2 regions of the Paraburkholderia unamae genome follow, and region 1 is predicted to be linked to the other one. Evidence: riboswitches for the same ligand, from Rfam matches in the RefSeq annotation. Region 1 holds a riboswitch; the other holds the start of a gene.
What was found. Region 1 has a riboswitch for thiamine pyrophosphate ahead of thiC (phosphomethylpyrimidine synthase ThiC). Riboswitches for the same ligand answer to the same signal wherever they lie in the genome.

Region 1 (10,788 bases):
GCTATGCGGGCGCCGTGGCTGTGAATCTCGCGCTGGGCGGCACGCTGGACAATTTCCAGCCCGCCTTCGACTGGTTCAGCAAGCTCAAGGCCAACCAGCCGATCGTGCCCAAGCAGACGGCCTATGCACGCGTGCTCTCGGGTGAGATTCCGATCCTGCTCGACTATGACTTCGACGCCTACCGCGCGAAGTACAAGGACCATGCAAACGTCGAATTCGTGATCCCGAAAGAAGGCACGATCGCCGTGCCCTACGTGATGAGCCTCGTGAAGAACGCGCCGCACGAAGCCAACGGCAAGAAGGTGCTCGACTTCGTGCTCTCCGACGAAGGCCAGAAGCTCTGGGCCAACGCGTATCTGCGCCCGGTGCGCGCGAGTGCGCTCTCGCCGGAAGCCGCCTCGAAGTTCCTGCCCGCGAGCGACTACGCACGCGCGAAGCCCGTGGATTTCGCGAAGATGGCGGCCCAGCAGCAGGCCTTCGGCGAGCGCTATCTGCAAATCATGCACTGAACCGCGAGCCGATCCCGTCCATGCACGACCTGACTTTCCCGTTGCGCTGGCGCGTGGCGCTCCTTGCGCCCGCGCTCGCGGTATTCCTCGCGTTCTGGCTGCTGCCGATGGTCGCGCTCGTGCAGGTGAGCGCCGACGGCCATGTCGTCGACACTTATCGTGCACTGCTAACGAACGGCCGCTACATGAGGAGCCTCGGCGCGACCGTTGCACTTTCCGCCGCCGTCACCGCGGCAACGCTCGTGATCTCGACGATCTGCGGCCTGCTGCTCGCGCGCCGCGTGTTCGCGGGGCGGCGCGCGCTCGTCGCGCTGCTCACGTTTCCGCTGGCGTTTCCGGGCGTGGTGGTCGGCTTCATGGTGATCATGCTCGCCGGCCGCCAGGGTCTCATCGGCGCGCTCGCGCTGCGCTTCACGGGCGAGCGCTGGGTATTCGCCTACTCGATGGCGGGACTCTTCGTGGGCTATCTGTACTTCTCGATCCCGCGCGTGATCGTGACGGTGATGGCCTGCGCGAGCCAGCTCGACGCCTCGCTCGAAGAGGCGGCGCGCTCGCTCGGCGCGTCGTCGTGGCGCGTGCTCCGCGACGTGATCCTGCCCGCGCTCGCGCCCGGCCTCGTCGCGGCGGGTGCGATCTGCTTCGCGACCGCCATGGGCGCGTTCGGCACGGCCTTCACGCTCGCCACCGACATCGACGTGCTGCCGATGACGATCTACACCGAGTTCACGCTCAACGCCAACATGGTCACGGCCGCAGGCCTTTCCATCGTGCTCGGCGTGGTCACGTGGGCGGTGCTCACGCTCGCGCGCAGCATGACGGGTTCGGCTGTCGCAGCCACCGCATGAGCGCCCCCCGGCTATCGAGGACTCCAGAATGAATTCACTCGCGAACCCGACGGCGCCCGGCATGCACGACGCGCCGGGCCAGCCGCCCGCCGCGCGGCGGCGCGTCGCCCTGCCCACCGCGCGCACCTGGCTTGCCTGCGCGCAGTGGCTCGTCACGCTCGCCACCTGCGCGTTTCTCATCGTGCCCGTGGGGATGTCGATCCTCGCCGGGCTCACGGTCAACTACTTTCGCGGCGTGGCAAGCGGCCTCACGCTGCGCTGGCTCGATCAGGTCTGGGCACAATATCACTCGAGCGTGTTCCTCTCGCTCGAAGTGGCGGCGGCCACGCTCGCCGTCACGCTCGTGACCGGCGTGCCCGCGGGCTACGCGCTCGCGCGCAGCCGCACGCGCCTCTCGCGCGTGATCGAGGAATTGCTCGTGCTGCCCGTGGCCCTGCCGGGTCTCGCCTCGGCGCTCGCGCTGCTCGTCGTGTACGGCGGCTTCAGCGCGTTTCGCATGAGCGCGGCGTTCATCGTGGTCGGTCACGTGGTGTTCACGCTGCCGTTCATGGTGCGGCCCGTGGCGGCCGTGTGCGCATCGGCTGACCTGCGCACGCTGGAGGAAGGCGCGGCGAGCCTCGGCGCGAGCTTCTGGCAGCGCTTCACGACGATCGTGCTGCCCAACGCGCGGCCCGGCATCGTGGCGGGCGCGCTCGCGGTGCTCACGCTCTCGATCGGTGAATTCAACCTCACGTGGATGCTGCACACGCCCGACACCAAGACCCTGCCCGTGGGCCTCGCGGATACGTATGCGTCGCTGCGCATCGAGGTAGGCAGCGCCTACACGATCCTGTTCTTCCTCATGACAATGCCCTTGCTCGTGGCGATGCAGTGGCTCGGCGTGGACGTGCCCGGCACGCAAGGCAAACGGCGCATTGCGGGAACCGCCGCGAACGTGAACGTGAACGCGAGCGCAGCGAAGAAAAACAAGGATTCCGAATGAAACTCGAATCGATACCGATTACCCTCACGCGCTGCGCCAAGACGTTTCGCGGCACGCGCGTGCTCGAACCGCTCGACCTCACGATCGGCGCGGGCGAAACGCTCGTGCTGCTCGGCCCTTCCGGTTGCGGCAAGACCACCACGCTGCGCATGATCGCGGGTCTGGAAACGCCCGACGCGGGCGGCCGCGTGGCCTTCGGCGACGAAGACGTGACGGCGCTGCCCATCGAGCGTCGCAAGGTCGGCATGGTGTTCCAGAACTACGCGCTCTTTCCGAATCTCGACGTGCGCGGCAACATCGGCTACGGCCTGAAGATCCAGCGCGTTCCCACGGCTGACGCGCGCGCGCGCGTGGACGAGCTGCTCGCGATGATGCGGCTCGAAGCGCACGCCGCGAAGCCCATCGGCCAGCTTTCGGGCGGCCAGCGCCAGCGCGTCGCGCTCGCGCGCGCCCTCGCGCCCCGCCCGCGCGTGCTGCTGCTCGACGAGCCGCTGACCGCGCTCGATGCGCGCCTGCGCGACACCTTGCGCGGCGAGATGAACGCGCTGCTGCGCGAACTCGGCGTGACGACCGTGTACGTCACGCACGATCAGGCCGAGGCGATGGAGTTGGGCGACCGCATCGTCGTGATGAGCGCGGGCCGCATCGAGCAGATCGGCACGCCGCGCGAGATCTATTACCAGCCCGCGAGCCGCGCGGTCGCGCAATTCGTCGGCACGCTCAACCGCATCGCGGGACAATGGCAAGACGGCATCCTGCGCACGAGCGGCGGCGCCGTTGCGGCCGGCACGCAGCCGACGGCGGGCGCCGCCGAACTCTTTTTCCGCCCCGAAGACGCCATGCTCGCCGATCCCGCCGCCGCGCAACTGCGCGGCGTGATCGAGCAGACGACCTTCCTCGGCGAGCGCACGCGCCTCACGATCGGCGGCGCCGCCCCCGATGCCCTGCTCGTCGACGTGGCGGGCCGCATCGAGCTCGCGCGCGGCACGCCGGTCGGCATCTCGATCGCCCCCGAAGCGCTCATCGCGCTTGCGTAAATCTTACACAACGAGGTTCCCCATGCTGCTCGCCCAGATCAGCGATCTGCACATCAAGCAACCGGGCGCGCTCGCCTATCGCCGCGTCGACACGGCCGCGGGCCTCCAGCGCACCATCGCGCGCCTGAACGCGCTCGCCCCGCGCCCCGACGCGGTACTCGTGACCGGCGACCTCGTCGATCGCGGTTCGGTCGAGGAATACCGGCACCTCAAGGCGCTGCTCGATACGCTGGAGATTCCGTATTGGCTCCTGATCGGCAACCACGACGCGCGCGAGCCGCTGCGCGACGTGTTCGCCGAGCGGCCCGAATTGCGCGAGGGCGGCGCGTTCGTCCACTACGCGCTGGACCTCGGCGCGCTGCGCGTGATCGCGCTCGACTCGATGGAGCCGGGGCAAAGCGCCGGCACGCTCTGCGAAGCGCGCCTTGCGTGGCTCGCGAAGGCGCTCGACGACGCGCGCGGCAAGCCCGTGATTGTCGCGCTGCATCATCCGCCGTTCGACTGCGGCATCGGCCACATGGATGCGATCCGTCTCGACGCCCGCGCCGCGCAGGCGCTCGAAGCGCTCATCGCGCAGCACCCGAACGTCGAGCGCGTGCTGTGCGGCCACGTGCACCGGCCCATGTTCGTGCGCTTTGGCGGCACGATCGCCTCGGCCGTGCCCGCGCCCGCGCACCAGGTGACGCTCGACCTCGCGCCCGGCGCGCCCTCCACCTTCACGCTGGAGCCGCCCGCGTTCGCGCTGCACCGCTACGATCCGCACGGCGGGATCGTGACGCACCACGGCTACGTGGAGACGTTCGACGGGCCTTATCCGTTCTACGAACCCTCGGGCGAGTTGATCGACTGAAGCGCTCCCCTGACCGGCGTCGAAACCGGTCGCGGGGCGCCCAGCGCGATCGCGCGCGCTCCGGTATGATCGGCACGCTCGAAGCCTGCCTTTCCGTCCCTCCGGGCGCCGCCCGCATCACGCACATGTCCACACCCGATTCCGCAAGCGCTGGCGCAGGCCAGTCGCTGCCCGGCCTGCTGCTCCTGCTCGCAACCATTGCGGGCGTCACGGTCGCGAACATCTACTTCAACCAGCCGCTGCTCGACGACTTCCGCAAGAGCTTCCCCGCCGGCGCCGCCTGGATCGGCGCGGTGCCCGCCGCGACCCAACTGGGCTACGCGGCCGGCATGCTGCTGCTCGCGCCGCTCGGCGACCGCTACGACCGCCGCCGCATCATCCTGCTGCAAACCGCGGGCGTGTGCGTCGCCCTGCTCGTCGCGGCCACGGCGCCGACGCTCGGCGTGCTGGTGGGCGCGAGCCTCGCGATCGGCGTGCTCGCGACCATCGCGCAGCAGGCCGTGCCGTTCGCCGCCGAGCTCGCGCCGCCCGAGGCGCGCGGCCACGCGGTGGGCACGGTGATGAGCGGCCTGCTGCTCGGCATCCTGCTCGCGCGCACGGCGGCCGGTTTCGTCGGACAGTATTTTGGCTGGCGCACGGTATTTGGCGCGTCGATCATCGCGCTGCTCGCGCTCGCGGTCGTGATCGTGAAGAAGCTGCCGAAAAGCCAGCCCACTTCCACGCTCGGCTACGGCAAGCTGCTCGGCTCGATGTGGCATCTCGTGGTGGAGTTGCGCGGGCTGCGCGAGGCCTCCGCCACGGGCGCGTGCCTGTTCGCCGCGTTCAGCCTCTTCTGGCCCGTGCTCACGCTGCTGCTCGCGGGCGAGCCGTTCCATCTCGGGCCGCAGGCCGCGGGTCTGTTCGGCATCGTCGGCGCGGCAGGCGCGCTCGCCGCGCCGATCGCCGGGCGCTCGGCCGACAAGCGCGGGCCGCGCGCGGTCATCACCATGTCGATCGCGCTGATGGCGATCGCCTTCGCGATCTTCGCGTTCTCGGGCACGAGCCTCATTGGCCTCGCGATCGGCGTGGTCGTGCTCGACGTAGGCGTGCAGGCCGCGCAGATCTCGAACCAGTCGCGCATCTACGCGCTGCGCCCCGAAGCGCGCAGCCGCGTGAACACCGTCTTCATGGTGTGCTACTTCATCGGCGGCGCCACCGGCTCGGCCGTGGGCGTCGCCGCGTGGCACGCCTTCGGCTGGATCGGCGTGTGTGTGGCCGGCCTCGCATTCACCGCGCTCGCGGGCGTGATTCACTACGCGACACGCCCGCGCGTGGGCGCGGGCGCACAGGCGTCGTCCTGATGCGGGCGGCGTGAATATCGCGGGTTGCTTGCGCGCGTGATTTACGCGCGTTATTTACGGGCGTAGAGCAAGTCGGTCATGTCGTCGGCGTGCTCCTCCTCCACCGCGAGAATCTCCTCGAAAATGCGCCGCGTGGTGGTGTCTCCGTGGCCGAGATAATTGACGATCGCGCGATAGCTCTCGATCGCGATGCGCTCGGCGATCAGGTTCTCGCGAATCATGTCCTTCAGGTCCGCCCCTTCCTTGTACTCCGAGTGCGAGCGGGCGATCAGCGTGGCGGGCGAGAAGTCGGGCTCGCCGCCCAGCTGCACGATACGCGCGGCGAGCATGTCGGCGTGCTGCTGCTCCTCGTTCGCGTGCTGGAGAAATTCGGCCGCGACCGACTCCGATTCGATGCCCTTCGCCATGAAGTAGTGCCGCTTGTAGCGCAGCACGCATACCAGTTCCGTGGCGAGCGAATCGTTGAGCATCTTGAGCACGGTCTCGCGGTTCGCGGGGTAGTCCGGCGTGACCGGCCCCTGGTCGAGATTGCGGCGCGCCTCTTCGCGCACGCGCTTGAGGTCGAAATCAAACGAAGCGTGTGTCTTCGACATCTGGCTCTCCTTCGAACATGACATGCAGGAATGGGACGGGAGGGTTCGCGCGCGTCATGCGCGCAAGACGCCGAGCAGCAGCGTGACCACGAAGACCACCAGGAAGAGATAGAACAGGATCCTGGCGATTTCGGCCGCGCCCGCGGCGATGCCCGTGAAGCCGAACACCGCAGCGATGATCGCGATGATGAAAAACACGATGGCGTAATGGAGCATGGCGTCGTCCTCCTTGTGGGCGGATGTGCAGCGCTTGCGCCACCGCTTGCGCAATCGCCGGGCCCAAGGCGCGCGACGCGAGGCGGAACGAATGACCGGGCACGCAACGTGCTGAGTCACGGTTCCTTTGACACCGTGGAGGACTACCTCATGAAACGCCTGATTGCCCTCTTTCTCGTTACCGCCTCGGTTGCCGGTCTCTCGGCGTGCAACACAATGGCGGGCGCCGGCGAGGACGTTTCCGCAGGCGGCCACGCCCTCACGAATTCCGCGGAAAAGGCGAAGTAGTGAGCAGCGGCCGCTGAACGCGCCGCAACGGCCACCGCTCGCCCGCGCGTGAGCGCGATCGAGCGGTGGCTTGCGGTGTGATGGAGGGACGAGCGCCGGCGCACAGGCGCGCGCTCGAGCCCGCGTGAAATCAGGACGGGCGGCGCCGGTCGTCGAACACAAACGACAGCCCGACGCTGCCGAGAATCAGCACGGTCGCGACAACCGTGGCGCGCGTGACCGGCTCGCCCAGCAACAGCGCGCCGAGCGCGACGGCGACCACGGGATTCACATACATGCAACTGCTCGCAAGGAGCGGACTGGTGTGGCGAATCAGGTAGCCGTAGGCGACATACGCCGCCATCGTGCCGATGAAGAGCAGATAGAGAAACGCGGTAAGCGGCAGGGCATGCAGCGTCCCCATGCGCTCGCCGCTAATCCACGCGACCGCCGTCGAGATGGCGCCGCCAAGACCGATCTGCAACGCCGTCGCGATGAACAGGTCAGTAGGCAACGCCAGCCGGCCGGCCAGGTGCGCGCCGATCGCCCAGAAGAGCGCGCCGCACAGGATCGCGAGACTGCCGCCCGCCGAGTCCGCACCCGCGCCGCCGTGGCTCAGTATGGCGATGCCCACGAGCCCGAGCGCGACCGCGGCCCATTCGGCCTTCGCGACGCGCCGCCCGGTGACCGCCGAGATCACGGTGGCGAAAAGCGGCACCGTGGCGACCATCACGGCCGCCGTGCCGGTGCCCACGGTGCGCATGCCGTAGGCGAGCATGCCGCTTGAAAGACCGACCAGCAGCGTACCCACCACGCCCGCGTTGCGCACCTCGATGAGCGTCGGCATGACGGGCCGCCGACGCATCGCGAAGACAAACAGCCCGATGCCGGCAAGCAGGTTGCGCAAGCCCGAGAGCAGGAGCGGCGGGAACGAATCGAGCGCGACCTTCACGCCCAGATAGGTCGAGCCCCACACGAAATAGACGACGGCAAGCGAGAGCGCGACGCGTCCGCTGCGCGACTGCGGCAGGCGCACGGCGCGCGCGAGTCGCCAAAGCGCCGCCCCGGCGAGCAACGCCCCGCTGGCGAGATTGCGGGCGGATGAACGTGAAAACAAACGCGCAAGCATCGTCATGTCGCCGCGGTGGGTGATGGGACGGACCGCGGGCGCCCCGGCGGCAAGGCGGCGGGACGGGTCAAGCTCGACGGCATGGTGCAGGCGCGAAAAAAGGACGGAGTACGAAAGACACCCGGGCGGGCGCTCCGCATTATGCAACAACGTCTGACGTTTCGGAGGCTTTCAGAGTGCTTTACACGTGGGACTGTTGTTGCGGCGCGAAAGCGGCCAAAGGGGCGGATCGGGCAGGTCCGAAACGTGCGACTTCTCGTATGGCGCCGCGCTTCTGAGTTCGTGCTAGCATATGTAGATATCTTTCTTTTAGCTTTCAATTTCGGCCATGCGTTCGTTCGTTTCGCGCCCCAGACTCGCCCTGCCGGCGCGCCCCTCGCGCGGCGCGCCGGTGCGCGCGCGCGCCGCGCGCATGCGAACGGCCACGCGAACTTTCGCTCCCCGTCCTCTCGCCCCGCTCCCCGCCGCCCGGCGTCCGCACTGAACCCGCCTCCCCTGTTGAACCGGAGCCGTTCGGTCGGGCTCCGGGCCGATCCGTTGCGCCCTTGTTCCGCTGTCGCCCTCCAGGCCTCGCCTTTACATCGCTCCCTTTCTGGATCGCAAGGAGAACCCTCATGTCGAAGAAAATCCGTTATCTGACCGAGCTGGACCTCGCCCGCCTCGAAAAAGCCGCCGCCGAACCGGGCGCCGCGCCCGCGCGCCAAATCATGCTCGACGAGCTGCTCGAAAATACCGTGATCGTGGAGCCGCGCGAAGTCGCGGCCAATGTCGTCACGATGAATTCGCAGGTCACGCTCGTGAACGAGCGCAACGGCGAAACGCTCACGTACACGGTGGCCTACCCGCACGACGCCAACCTCGACGCGGGCCGCCTCAACGTGTTCTCACCCGCGGGCCTCGCGTTACTCGGCGCGAAGCGCGGCAACGCCGTGCGATTCACCACGCCGGGCGGCGCGGTGGAGACGCTGAAGATCGAGCGCATCCTGTTCCAGCCCGAAGCGTCGAACGATTTCACGCTGTAAGGGGCGAATGCGCCGCGCGCCGCGTTTAGCGCATCCCGCGCGACAAGGCACTTGCCAGATCGTCGCAGCGCGGTGTATCGTTTGGCCTGCTTACGCGGGGGTCCTGCGTCATGCGCCGCTTCGATCGAAAGTCGTGCAGCGTATTTCGCGGGTGAGAAATACCCTTTGAACCTGATCTGGATAATGCCAGCGCAGGGAAGCGTCCGGACTTCGCAGCATCACCGCCTCACCTCGTCACAGCGAAGTCCGTCCACGTTCCGTCTCATCTCCTGCTAAGCCGCTGTTCCCACTTTGCTTTGCATGGAGAGAGAGACGCATGAACGCGAATCCGAAGTTCATTTCCGCCAACGCGCACGTCGACGAAGCCGCGATCGCGCCGCTGCCCAATTCCCGCAAGATCTATGTGACCGGTTCGCAGCCCGACATCCGTGTGCCGATGCGCGAGATCACGCAGTCGGATACGCCCACGGGCTTCGGTGGCGAGAAGAACCCGCCGATCTACGTCTACGACACCTCGGGTCCGTACACCGATCCGGAAGCCAGGATCGACATTCGCGCGGGCCTGCCCGCTCTGCGCCAGGGCTGGATCGAAAAGCGCGGCGACACCGAAGCGCTGCCGGGCCTCTCCTCCGAATACGGCCGCGAGCGCGCCGCCGATGCGGCCACGGCCGAGCTGCGCTTCCCCGGTCTGCACCGCACGCCGCGCCGCGCCAAGTCCGGCAAGAACGTCACGCAGATGCACTACGCGCGTCAGGGCATCATCACGCCCGAGATGGAATACATCGCGATTCGCGAGAACCAGCGCCGCGCCGAGTATCTGGAAAGCCTCAAGTCGAGCGGCCCGAACGGCGCGAAGCTCGCCGCCATGATGGGCCGCCAGCATCCGGGCCAGGCGTTCGGCGCGGCAGCCTTCGGTGCGAATGCGCTCAAGGAAATCACGCCCGAATTCGTGCGCGAGGAAATCGCGCGCGGCCGCGCGATCATCCCCGCGAACATCAATCACCCGGAAAGCGAGCCGATGATCATCGGCCGCAACTTCCTCGTGAAGATCAACGCGAACATCGGCAATTCGGCGGTCACCTCCTCCATCGGCGAGGAAGTCGACAAAATGACGTGGGCGATCCGCTGGGGCGGCGACACGGTCATGGATCTCTCGACCGGCAAGCACATTCACGAAACGCGCGAGTGGATCATCCGCAACTCGCCGGTGCCCATCGGCACGGTGCCGATTTACCAGGCGCTCGAAAAGGTCAACGGCAAAGCCGAAGACCTCACGTGGGAAATGTTCCGCGACACGCTGATCGAACAGGCCGAGCAAGGCGTGGACTACTTCACGATCCACGCGGGCGTGCGTCTGCAATATGTGCCGCTCACGGCCAACCGCATGACGGGCATCGTCTCGCGCGGCGGTTCGATCATGGCCAAGTGGTGCCTCGCGCATCACAAGGAGTCCTTCATTTATGAGCATTTCGAAGAGATCTGCGAAATCATGAAGGAATACGACGTGAGCTTCTCGCTTGGCGACGGCCTGCGTCCCGGCTCGATCTACGACGCCAACGACGAAGCCCAGCTCGGCGAACTCAAGACGCTCGGCGAGCTCACGCAGATCGCATGGAAGCACGACGTGCAGGTGATGATCGAAGGTCCGGGCCACGTGCCGATGCAGCTCATCAAGGAGAACATGGACCTGCAACTGGAATGGTGCGACGAAGCGCCCTTCTACACGCTCGGGCCGCTCACCACCGACATCGCGCCGGGCTACGATCACATCACCTCGGGCATTGGCGCCGCGATGATCGGCTGGTTCGGCACGGCCATGCTCTGCTACGTCACGCCGAAGGAACACCTGGGCCTGCCGAACAAGGACGACGTGAAGGAAGGCATCATCACGTACAAGCTCGCGGCGCACGCGGCCGATCTGGCCAAGGGCCATCCGGGCGCGCAGGTGCGCGATAACGCATTGTCGAAGGCGCGCTTCGAGTTCCGCTGGGAAGACCA
Region 2 (10,788 bases), on a different contig from region 1:
TGTGAAAGCACGCTGAGGCGAGGGGGAGAATGCTGGCGCGCTGCGCAGCGGGGTTGCGGCAGGCGGCGCTCAGGCCGCAGCCGGTTCATTGCGCGCTTTCATTGCGCACCTTCATTCGATAGCAAGCGAATGACGGCGCACGCGTGCCGGGCCGGTCAGCCGAGCGTCAACCCGCCGTCGACGTGGATCACCTGGCCCGTAATGTGGCGCGCCGCGTCGCTGAGCAAAAAGCCGATGAGCTCGGCGATATCGGCGGGGTCGGCCACGTGGCCGAGCGGCGTTTCCTGCGCCGCACGCTCCCACACCGGCGCGTTTTCGGGCGTGGGGCCCTTGTCCTTGCGCGTGTAGCCGGGCGCGACGCAATTCACCGTCACGCCGTGCGGCGCCAGTTCCGCGGCGGCGGTTTTGGCGAGCGATTCGAGCGCGGCCTTGGCGGCGGCGGTGGCGGCGAACGGCGCGTCGGCGCGATAACGGTGCGCGACAAACGAACTGAGCGCGACCACGCGGGCGCGCGCCGAGCGCTCCAGCGCGGGCCGGGCGCGCTGCATGAGCGCCGCGAACGCGGCGGGCATGGCGGCGAACGCGCCTTCGAGCGAACCGGCGTCGAGCGCGGCGAGCGACTGGCGCTGCGCGTGCCCGGCGTTGGCCACGATCTGGTCGAGCGTGCCGAAGTGCGCGAGCGTCGCCTCCACGGTCGCGGCGGCATTGCCTGGCTCGGCGAGATCGCTGTAGGTGGTGGCGCAGGTTGCGCCGCGCCGCTCGCATTCGGCGGCGACCGCGACGAGCCGCGCGCGCGCCGCTTCGTCCGCGCCGCGCGCGTGCAGCATGAGCGCGACACCCGATGCCGCGATGCGCCGCGCGAGCGCCGCGCCAATGCCCGAGCCCGCGCCCGTGATCAGCACGACGCGCTCGAAGCCTGCGCCGGCCGCGCTCACGCCGCGACCCGCTCTTCAGGCATGCGCTCGATTTCGAGCGTTTCGTGGTGATACGCCGCAAGCGACTCGCGGTGCGCCACGCTCACGATCGCCGCCTTCGGCAGGCGCTCCATGAAGAGCTTGTAGAGACGGCCTTCGTTGTCGGGGTCGAGCGCGCTCGTCGCTTCGTCGAGGAACAGATAGTCGGGCTTGTGCAGCAGCACGCGAGCGCCCGCGAGGCGTTGCTGTTCGCCCGGCGAGAGCACGCGCGTCCAGTGCGCCGACTCGCCGAGACGGTCCGCGTAGTCTTCCAGGCGGCAGGCGCGCAGCGCTTCGCGGCAGTCTTCGTCGCTGTAGTCGTCGGCGGGCGAGGGGTAGGTGAGCGCGGCCTTGAGCGTGCCGATGGGCAGGTAGCTCTGTTGCGGGATGAACATCATGCGCGCATCCACCGGCGCGTCGATCGAGCCTTCGCCGAACGGCCAGAGGCCCGCGAGCGCGCGCATCAGCGTGCTCTTGCCCGCGCCCGAGGGGCCGCGCACGAGCCAGCGCGAGCCCGGCTTGATGGCGATGTCGCGCACTTCCGACAGCGGCGTGCCGTTGGGCAGCGAGAGCTTGAGATGCTCGGTCGCGAGTTCGTTGTTGTCGATGTAGTGCAGGTTGATGCCGCCGTGCTCGGTGGCGGGCGAGACCGTTTCCTTCAGGCGCGGCGAGTGCACCACGCGCACGAATTCGCGCAGACGGTTCACGGTAGCGCGCCATTCAACCAGCGTGGCGTAACTGTTGATGAACCACGAGAACGAATCGCTCACGGTGCCGAACGCCTGCGAGATCTGCATCAGCACGCCGAACGTGAACGCGCCCGCGAAGTAGCGCGGCGCGGCGACCACGAGCGGGAAGATGATGGCGATCTGGCCGTAGAAGCTCAGCACGAAGGTGAGGCGCTTCGTGTACTTCATCACGCGCCACCAGTTTTCGCGGATGTGCTGGAAGAGGCCTTGTGCGTTGCCGCGCTCGGTGTCCATGCCGTCGTACAGCGCGATCTGCTCGGCGTTCTCACGCAGGCGGATCAGGCCGAAGCGGAAGTCCGCCTCCACCTTTTGTTGCTGGTAGTTGATCGACACGAGCGGATGGCCGACCTTCTGGATCACGAGCGAGCCGAACACGGCGTAGAGCGCGGCGGCCCAGACCATGTAACCCGGAATCGCGAGCGGCTGCCCGCCCAGCGTGACCGTGAGCGCGCCCGCGAGCGTCCACAGGATCGTGATGAACGAGATCAGCGTGACGACCGTGGAGAGCAGGTCGAGCGTGAGCGAAAGCGTGGTCGTGGCGAACGACTGGAGGTCGTCGCTGATCCGCTGGTCGGGGTTGTCGGCGAGGCGGTCGCGCTCGATGCGGTAGAACGCACCCTTGCCGAGCCACTCGCTCAGGAAGCGGTTGGTGAGCCACTGGCGCCAGCGAAAGCCGAGCATCTGGCGCAGATAGCGGCCGTACACCGCGAGGATGATGAAGCCGAACGCCAGCTCGGTGAAGGTCATCAAGAGCGGCGGGAAGCGTTTGACGTCCTTGGCCTGCAACGCGTTGTAGAACTCCGCGCTCCAGCCGTTCAGCCGCACGTTGATCCACACGACGAGCAGGTTCATCACGATGATCGCGACGAGCAGCCCCCAGGCGATCCAGCGTTCCTCGGAAACCCAGTAGGGTTTGATCAGGCTCCACGCGGTGATCTTCTGATGCTCGTTCTGATCGGGCGTGGCGCGGGAAGATTGGTTGGTCATGTGCGTCCTGATGTTTTGTGCCGGCCCGCTCGGGCCGCTTTCGCCATATGCCGCGCGCCGCGCGGCGGCCGCTGTGCACGGATTCTGTCGGCAACCGCTTAAGTGAGACTTAACGAGACTTGACGGGGTAAATGCCGGGGCAAGTGCCTGGCGAAACGCTGAGGCAAATGCCCGCGCCGCGCCGCCGTAGCGTGGCGCTCATTGTCTCACCGCGCGGGCTCGCGAGGCGAAAGGAGCGGGTCCAAGGCATTGTGCCAGACGAGCCGTGCCGTTCCGTCGAGGTTTGCGGGCGCCGCGCGTTTTGTGGTCTAATCGACGGTGACGAAACAGGGGTGCTTCACCGGTATGCCGGGCATGCCGTACTGAGGCTGAGAGAGACCCTTCGCACCCGATCCGGGTAATACCGGCGCGGGAAGTTTCCAGAAAGTCTTGCCGGAGCGCCCTGGCCTTTGCAGGGGCGCCAGGTTTCCCGCCGGGCCGCGCGTTCGGCGCTCGGGTCCATACGATTTCCGTATCGGGCCGTCTGCGCCGCATAGCCTCCACGGTCGGCCTTGCCAGCCGGTTTCGTCCTTGGGTACGTCTGCTGCTGCCGTACGGAAAGGATACGATGACCGCCTATTCTCTTGCTTGTTCCCCGTTTTTCACTGCGCACGCCTTGCCTGACGGAGCGTCGTCATGAGCCGCGTCCATCACCATAGCGTGGGCGGCACGCCCGACTTCGCCGTGCTCGGCGGCGGCCTGTGCGGCCGGCTCGTCGCATGGCGTCTGGCCGGCGAGGGCCATCGCGTCGCGCTCTACGAGCGTGGCGGCCCCGAAGGCGGCGAGGCCGCGGCCTGGGTCGCGGCGGCCATGCTCGCGCCGCTCGCCGAGGCGGCCGTTGCCGAACTGCTCATCACCGAGCTTGGCGTGGCGTCGCTCGAAGCCTGGCCGCGCATCCTGGCCGAATTACCCGCGCCCGTGTTCTTCCAGCGCAACGGCACGCTCGTGGTCTGGCATAGCGCCGATCGCACCGAGGCGCCGCTCTTCGAGCGCCGCGTGCGCGCGAACGCGCCGCGCGCGCTTGCCGATGCGAACTTCGTCGCGCTCGCCGGCGCACAGCTCGACGCGGCCGAACCGGCGCTCGCCGGGCGCTTCGCGCGCGGCTGGCTCCTGAACGGCGAAGGGCAGCTCGACAACCGCCAGGCGCTCGCCGCGCTTGCGGCCGGACTCGCCGCGCGTGGTGTGGAAACGCACTGGCACACCACCGTCGACGAAGCGAACCCGCCGCGCGCGCGCGTGACGATCGACTGCCGCGGCCTGGGTGCAAAACCCGTGCTGCCGGGGCTGCGCGGCATACGCGGCGAAGTCGCCCGAGTGCATGCGCCGGGCATCGGCTTGACGCGCCCGGTGCGGCTGCTGCATCCGCGCTATCCGCTCTATATCGCGCCGAAGGAGAACGATCTCTACGTGATCGGCGCGACCGAGATCGAGGGCGAGGACCGCTCGCCCGTGAGCGTGCGCTCGGCGCTCGAATTGCTGAGCGCGGCGTTCGCCGTGCATCCGGCGTTCGGCGAGGCGCGCATTCTCGAACTGAATTCGCAGTGCCGCCCGACGCTGCCCGACCATCGCCCGGCGCTCATTTGGGACGGCAAGGCCACGCTGCGCGTGAACGGCCTCTACCGGCACGGCTTCATGATCGCGCCGGAAGTCGCCGACGAAGCCGCGCGTGTCGCGCAGGCGCTCCTCGACGCCCGCGTGAGCGACGCCGACTCGTTCGAGGCGCTGCGCCGCGCGTCGCGCTGGGGCGAGATGCTGCACGCGCAGGGCGCGCATGAGCCGGCCTGAAGCGTGAAGCACCACCCGAATCAAACCGTAGTCTGAGAACGTATTTGCCATGGACATTCATATCAACCAGAAGCCGCTCACGCTGCCCGAGGGTGCGACCGTCGCCGATGCGCTTACCGCGTTCGGCGCGCGTCCGCCGTTCGCCGTGGCCCTGAACGGCGACTTCGTGGCGCGCGCCCAGCACGGCGCGCGCGCGCTCCAGGCGGGCGACCGCCTCGACGTCGTGAGCCCCGTGGCCGGCGGCTGAGCCGCGCGCATTCGTGCGCGCACCGCGCCGCCGCATCCACGACACCGCCCAAGGATTCCACGCCATGACCACCACTCCCACCGCCGACGCGCTCACGCTCTACGGCGAAACCTTCGCGAGCCGCGTGCTGCTCGGCACCTCGCGTTATCCGTCGCTGCAATCGCTCGCCGATTCGATGGCCGCCGCGCGCCCCGGCATGATCACCGTCGCGCTGCGCCGCCAGATGAACGAGGGCACCGCCGAAGCCGGCTTCTTCGACTTGCTCAAGCGCCACGGCGTGCCGCTGCTGCCGAACACGGCCGGCTGCCTCACCGTCAACGAAGCCGTGACGACGGCGCACATGGCGCGCGAAGTCTTCGAAACCGACTGGATCAAGCTCGAACTGATCGGTGACGACTACACGCTGCAACCCGACCCGGTCGGCCTGATCGAAGCCGCCGCGCGGCTCGTGAAGGACGGCTTCAAGGTGCTGCCGTATTGCACCGAGGACCTCGTGATCGGCCGCCGTCTGCTGGACGCAGGCTGCGAGGCGCTCATGCCGTGGGGCGCGCCGATCGGCACCGGCAAGGGCGTGATCAATCCGTACGGCCTGCGCGTGCTGCGCGAGCGCCTGCCCGATGTGCCGCTCATCGTCGATGCGGGTCTGGGCGTGCCCTCCCACGCCTGCCAGGTGATGGAGTGGGGCTTCGACGGTGTGCTGCTCAACACGGCTGTTTCGCAGGCCACGCACCCCGACGCGATGGCGCGCGCGTTCGCGCTGGGCGTCGAGGCGGGCCGCGCCGCGTATCTCGCCGGGCCGATGGCCGAACGCGAGGCGGCGGTGGCGAGCACGCCCGTGGTGGGCATGCCGTTCTGGCACCAGGATGGAGACAAGCGATGACCGAAACACTGCGACTGCAAGACCGCGAGCTGTTCTGGCCGCCCGCCGACAAGCTCACCGAAACGGCCGAGCGCATCCGCGCACGCCTGGGCGACTGGCCGCCCACGCATGCGCCGTGGCGCATCTGTCTCACGCCGCCCGACGCGCCCAACGGCGGCGACCTCATCGTCGTGACCGACGCGGCGCCGCATCTCGCCAGCATCGCGCGCTGGATGACCGAGGGCGCGGGCGTGATCGAAGCCGCGGGCGAGAGCCCGAAGGCGGCCCGTGTCACGCTGCACCTGGGCGGCGAGCGTTACGCGCTCGAAGGCGAACTGGCGGAAGACTGGATTGCCGCGCTGGCGGCGTTTCTCGACTGCGGATTCGATCCGCACGACGCACTCGTGCTCGCGCTGGCCTGGCGCGACGGCGACGAGCAGCAAGCCGACGCCTGGCCCGTGGACTTCAAGCGCTTTCCGCGCGTGCTCGGCCTGCCCGTCGCGCCCGCGCAGCCGTTCGCGCCGTGCCCGGCGAAGCTCGGCCTGTATCCGGTGCTGCCGACGGCGGACTGGGTCGAGCGCGTGCTCGACTACGGCGTGAAGACGGTGCAGTTGCGCAGCAAGCAGCCGAAGTCGGCAGCGCTCACGCAGGAGATCGAGCGTTGTGTCGCGGCGGGCCGCAAGCACGACGCACAGCTTTTCATCAACGATCACTGGCAGGAAGCCGTCGCCGCCGGCGCGTACGGCGTGCATCTCGGCCAGGAAGACCTGCGCGAAGCCGACCTCGGCGCGATCGCGGCGGCGGGCGTGCGCCTGGGCCTGTCCACGCACGGCTACTTCGAGATGCTGACGGCGCTGCATTTCCGCCCGAGCTATCTGGCCTGCGGCGCGGTCTTCGCCACCACGACGAAGACCATGCCCACGGCGCCCCAGGGCCTGGCGCGCCTCGCGCGCTACGTGAAGCTGCTGGACGGCGTCGTGCCGATGGTGGCCATCGGCGGGATCGACGGCAACATCTTGCCCGCGGTGCTCGCCACGGGCGCGGGCAGCGCGGCGGTGGTGCGCGCCGTGACCGAGGCGGCCGACCCGGCTGCCGCCGTTGCTGCATTGCGCAACGCGTTTACGCAATAATGGTCCACCCTGGCCGGGGGGCGCGCCGCGTGCGCGGGCCCCGGGCTTTGGGGGGCCGCAACCCGCAGCAGCGGGCGATTGCGGCTTACATCAATGGGCCAGGGTGCGTCACGGCAGGTTTTCCACGATGGCCCTATAATCCCGCCTTCGTGTAAATGGACTGTCTGCCACGTGCCCTCATCCTCTGAGACCCTGCTGGAGCTGCGCGACGTCGACTTCGGCTACGGCGAGCGCCTCGTCCTGTCCGGCCTGAACATGCGCTTTGGGCGCGGTCAGGTGGTGGCGGTCATGGGCGGTTCCGGTGGCGGAAAAACGACGGTTTTGCGCCTGATCGGCGGCCTCGTGCGCGCGCAGCGCGGCCAGGTGCTGTTCGGCGGCCAGGACGTCGGCGCGCAATCGCGCGAGGGCCTCTACGCCCTGCGCCGCAAGATGGGCATGCTGTTCCAGTTCGGCGCGCTTTTCACCGACATGTCGGTGTTCGAGAACGTCGCCTTCGCCCTGCGCGAGCACACCGATCTGCCCGAAGAGCTGATCCGCGACCTCGTGCTCATGAAGCTCAACGCGGTCGGGCTGCGTGGCGCGCGCGACCTGGCGCCCTCGGAAATCTCGGGCGGCATGGCGCGCCGCGTGGCGCTCGCCCGCGCCATTGCGCTCGACCCCGAGCTGATGATGTACGACGAGCCGTTCGCGGGCCTCGACCCCATTTCGCTCGGCATCACCGCGAACCTCATCCGCACGCTCAACGACGCGCTCGGCGCAACCTCGATCCTCGTCACGCACGATGTGCCGGAATCGTTCGCGATCGCCGACTACGTCTACTTCGTCGCGAACGGCCGCGTGCAGGCGCAAGGCAAGCCCGCCGAGCTGCGCGCCTCGACCGATCCGATCGTGCGCCAGTTCATCGACGGCGCGCCGGACGGCCCGTTCCGTTTTCACTACCCGACGAACGTGCCGCTCGAAGCGGACTTCGGCATTGGCGGAGGACGCTCATGATCGGCGCCATCAGCTCGATCGGGCGCAGCGTGCTCGACTCGATCGCGCGCGCGGGGCACGCCACGCGCTTTTTCGTGCGTCTCGTGCTCGAATTCTTCCCGCTGCTGCGCCGCCCGCGTCTTGTCACGAAGCAGATCCACTTCGTCGGTAATTATTCGCTGTTGATCATCGCGGTGTCGGGCCTGTTCGTGGGCTTCGTGCTCGGCTTGCAGGGGTATTACACGCTCAACCGCTACGGCTCCGAGCAGGCGCTCGGGCTGCTGGTGGCGCTCTCGCTCGTGCGGGAGCTCGGGCCGGTCGTCACGGCGCTCCTGTTCGCAGGCCGCGCGGGCACTTCGCTCACGGCCGAGATCGGGCTCATGAAGGCGGGCGAGCAGCTCACCGCCATGGAGATGATGGCGGTGGACCCCGTGCGCATCGTGGTCGCGCCGCGCATGTGGGCGGGCGTGATCGCCATGCCGATCCTCGCGGCGATCTTCAGCGCGGTCGGCATTCTGGGCGGCTATGTGGTGGGCGTGCTGCTGATCGGCGTGGACGCAGGCGCCTTCTGGTCGCAAATGCAGGGCGGCGTGGACGTCTGGGCGGACGTGGGCAACGGCGTGATGAAGAGCGTCGTGTTCGGTTTCGCTGTGACGTTTACCGCGCTGTACCAGGGTTACGAAGCCAAGCCCACGCCCGAGGGCGTGTCGCGCGCGACCACCAAGACGGTCGTGTACGCGTCGCTTGCGGTGCTCGGCCTCGACTTCCTGCTTACCGCGCTGATGTTCAACTAACAGTTCAGCTAGAAGCGCCGGGCAGTGACCCGGCCCTCTCGCGGCGTGGCGCTCGCGTGAGCGCCGCCGCAACGGATTCTCATTGGGATGACGATGAAAAAGAATGCTCTCGACTTCTGGGTCGGCCTGTTCGTGGTGCTGGGCTTTATCGCGCTGCTGTTCCTTGCGCTGAAGGCCGGCAACATGAGCTCGCTGTCGTTCCAGCCCACCTACCCGGTGAAGCTCAAGTTCGACAATATCGGCGGGCTCAAGCCGCGCGCGCCGGTGAAAAGCGCGGGCGTGACCGTGGGCCGGGTGGCCTCGATCGGCTTCGACTCCAACACCTACCAGGCGCTGGTGACGATCAACCTCGACCAGCAGTACCAGTTCCCGAAGGACACGTCGGCCAAGATCCTGACGTCGGGCCTGCTCGGCGAGCAGTACATCGGTCTCGAGCCGGGCGGCGACTCGGAAATGCTCAAGGCGGGCGACACCATCTCGATGACGCAATCGGCCATCGTGCTCGAAAACCTCATCGGCCAGTTCCTCTATAGCAAGGCGGCCGACTCGGGCGCCGCAAAATCGTCCAGTGGCGCGAACGCCGACTCCGCGCCGGCCGCGCCCGCAGCGGCGCCGGCCCCGGTGGCTTCGGCAGCCCCGGCGGCAAAATAAGGAGAAGTAACAATGACGACCATACGCATGCGCGCCATCACGATCGGGGTCGCGGCGCTCGCACTCGCAGGGTGCTCGACAGTGCAGACGCCCTCGAAGGACGACCCGTGGGAAGGCTTCAATCGCACGGTGTACACGTTCAACGACAAGGTTGACCAGTACGCGCTCAAGCCGGTGGCGCAGGGCTACGTGAAGGTGACGCCGCAGCCCGTGCGCGACAGCGTGACGAACTTCTTTGCGAACATCGGCGACGTCTACAACGCCGCGAACAACTTCCTGCAACTGAAGATCGCCGACGGCGTTTCGGACATCATGCGGATCGTGATCAACACGGTCTTCGGCGTGGGCGGTCTGTTCGACGTCGCGACGCTCGCGAAGCTGCCCAAGCACAATCAGGACTTCGGTCTCACGCTCGGCCACTATGGCGTGCCGGCCGGTCCGTACCTCGTGCTGCCGCTGTTCGGCCCGAGCACGGTGCGTGACGGCGTGGCACTCGTGCCCAACTACTTCATCAATCCGCTCACCTATGTGGACCCGGCTGCGCTGTCGTGGGGCCTCTACGGCCTGAACGTGGTGAGCACGCGCGCGAACCTGCTGGGCGCGAGCGACCTGCTCGAAGGCGCGGCGATCGACCGCTACTCGTTCATTCGTAACGCCTACCTGCAACGCCGCCACTATCTGCTCTCGGACGGCCACGCATCGGACAGCAACCTGCCCGATTACGGCGATGGCGCACCGCTGCCGAAGTACGACGACGTCGACGAAGGCGCGGCAGGTGCGGCCGCGCCCGCATCGGCGGCGGCCGGCGCGGCTGTCCCGGCTTCGGGTGCGGCGCGTGCGGCCGTGCCGGGCGCGGCGAGCATGCCGTCCGCGTATCCCAACGGCGAAGCAACCGCTCCGGCCACGCTGCAAGGCCCCGCCGGCGCCAGCGCACCGGAAGGCGCCTCGCAAACCACCGTGCCCGGCGACCAGATGATTCCGCCCGCGCGCATCGGCTTCCCGGGCATGCTGCGCCTGCATTGAGGTCACGTCCGGTGGGTGTCAGCGCCGCGCCGGCCATGCATTCGGCATCAACGTCCGACATAAATGTCTGACGTAACAAGCAGAAACGCTTGTCGCACTTTGCTGGCAGTTTTTGACATAGCGAGATAGAACTCGCGTGATATCGTTGGCTCCAACGGGGCGTATGTCTCCAACTTGCAGGACTCGATATGAAAAAATTCTTTCTGTACCCGTTTTTCGCCATGTTTCTTTCGTTTGCCGGCGGCGCGTTCGCTCAGACGGTAGACACCAGCAACCCCGACGCCATGGTCAAGACGATCACGACGCAGGTCATGGATCAGATCAAGGGTGACAAGTCGATCCAGGGCGGCGACATCGGCAAGATCACGCAGCTCGTGAACGAAAAGATCCTGCCGTACACCGACTTCCGCCGCACCACGCAGCTCGCGATGGGCCGCAACTGGCGCACCGCCACGCCGGAGCAGCAACAACAGGTCATCGAGCAGTTCAAGACGCTGCTGATCCGCACGTACTCGGGCGCGCTCGCCCAGGTGCGCGACCAGCAGATCCAGTACAAGCCGTTCCGCGCGAATCCGGACGACACCGACGTCGTGGTCCGT

Region 2: another riboswitch for thiamine pyrophosphate. It lies ahead of C7402_RS33870 (FAD-dependent oxidoreductase); the one in region 1 lies ahead of thiC (phosphomethylpyrimidine synthase ThiC).

What each region holds. Positions count from the first base shown of each region.
Region 1 covers NZ_QEOB01000026.1:47,793-58,580, reverse strand. Annotated here, with positions in the region: gene C7402_RS37755 (ABC transporter substrate-binding protein) at 1-509, shown strand, start outside; gene C7402_RS37750 (ABC transporter permease) at 530-1,354, shown strand; gene C7402_RS37745 (ABC transporter permease) at 1,383-2,336, shown strand; gene C7402_RS37740 (ABC transporter ATP-binding protein) at 2,333-3,373, shown strand; gene C7402_RS37735 (phosphodiesterase) at 3,396-4,223, shown strand; gene C7402_RS37730 (MFS transporter) at 4,349-5,563, shown strand; gene C7402_RS37725 (ferritin-like domain-containing protein) at 5,614-6,156, opposite strand; gene C7402_RS37720 (DUF1328 family protein) at 6,211-6,372, opposite strand; gene C7402_RS37715 (entericidin A/B family lipoprotein) at 6,523-6,660, shown strand; gene C7402_RS37710 (EamA family transporter) at 6,791-7,768, opposite strand; gene C7402_RS37705 (GreA/GreB family elongation factor) at 8,383-8,790, shown strand; TPP riboswitch at 8,877-9,006, shown strand; gene thiC (phosphomethylpyrimidine synthase ThiC) at 9,107-10,788, shown strand, end outside.
Region 2 covers NZ_QEOB01000020.1:74,378-85,165, forward strand. Annotated here, with positions in the region: gene C7402_RS33860 (SDR family NAD(P)-dependent oxidoreductase) at 156-935, opposite strand; gene C7402_RS33865 (ABC transporter ATP-binding protein/permease) at 932-2,689, opposite strand; TPP riboswitch at 3,008-3,121, shown strand; gene C7402_RS33870 (FAD-dependent oxidoreductase) at 3,365-4,513, shown strand; gene thiS (sulfur carrier protein ThiS) at 4,563-4,760, shown strand; gene C7402_RS33880 (thiazole synthase) at 4,825-5,640, shown strand; gene thiE (thiamine phosphate synthase) at 5,637-6,749, shown strand; gene C7402_RS33890 (ABC transporter ATP-binding protein) at 6,921-7,742, shown strand; gene mlaE (lipid asymmetry maintenance ABC transporter permease subunit MlaE) at 7,739-8,515, shown strand; gene mlaD (outer membrane lipid asymmetry maintenance protein MlaD) at 8,609-9,166, shown strand; gene C7402_RS33905 (MlaA family lipoprotein) at 9,179-10,189, shown strand; gene C7402_RS33910 (MlaC/ttg2D family ABC transporter substrate-binding protein) at 10,378-10,788, shown strand, end outside.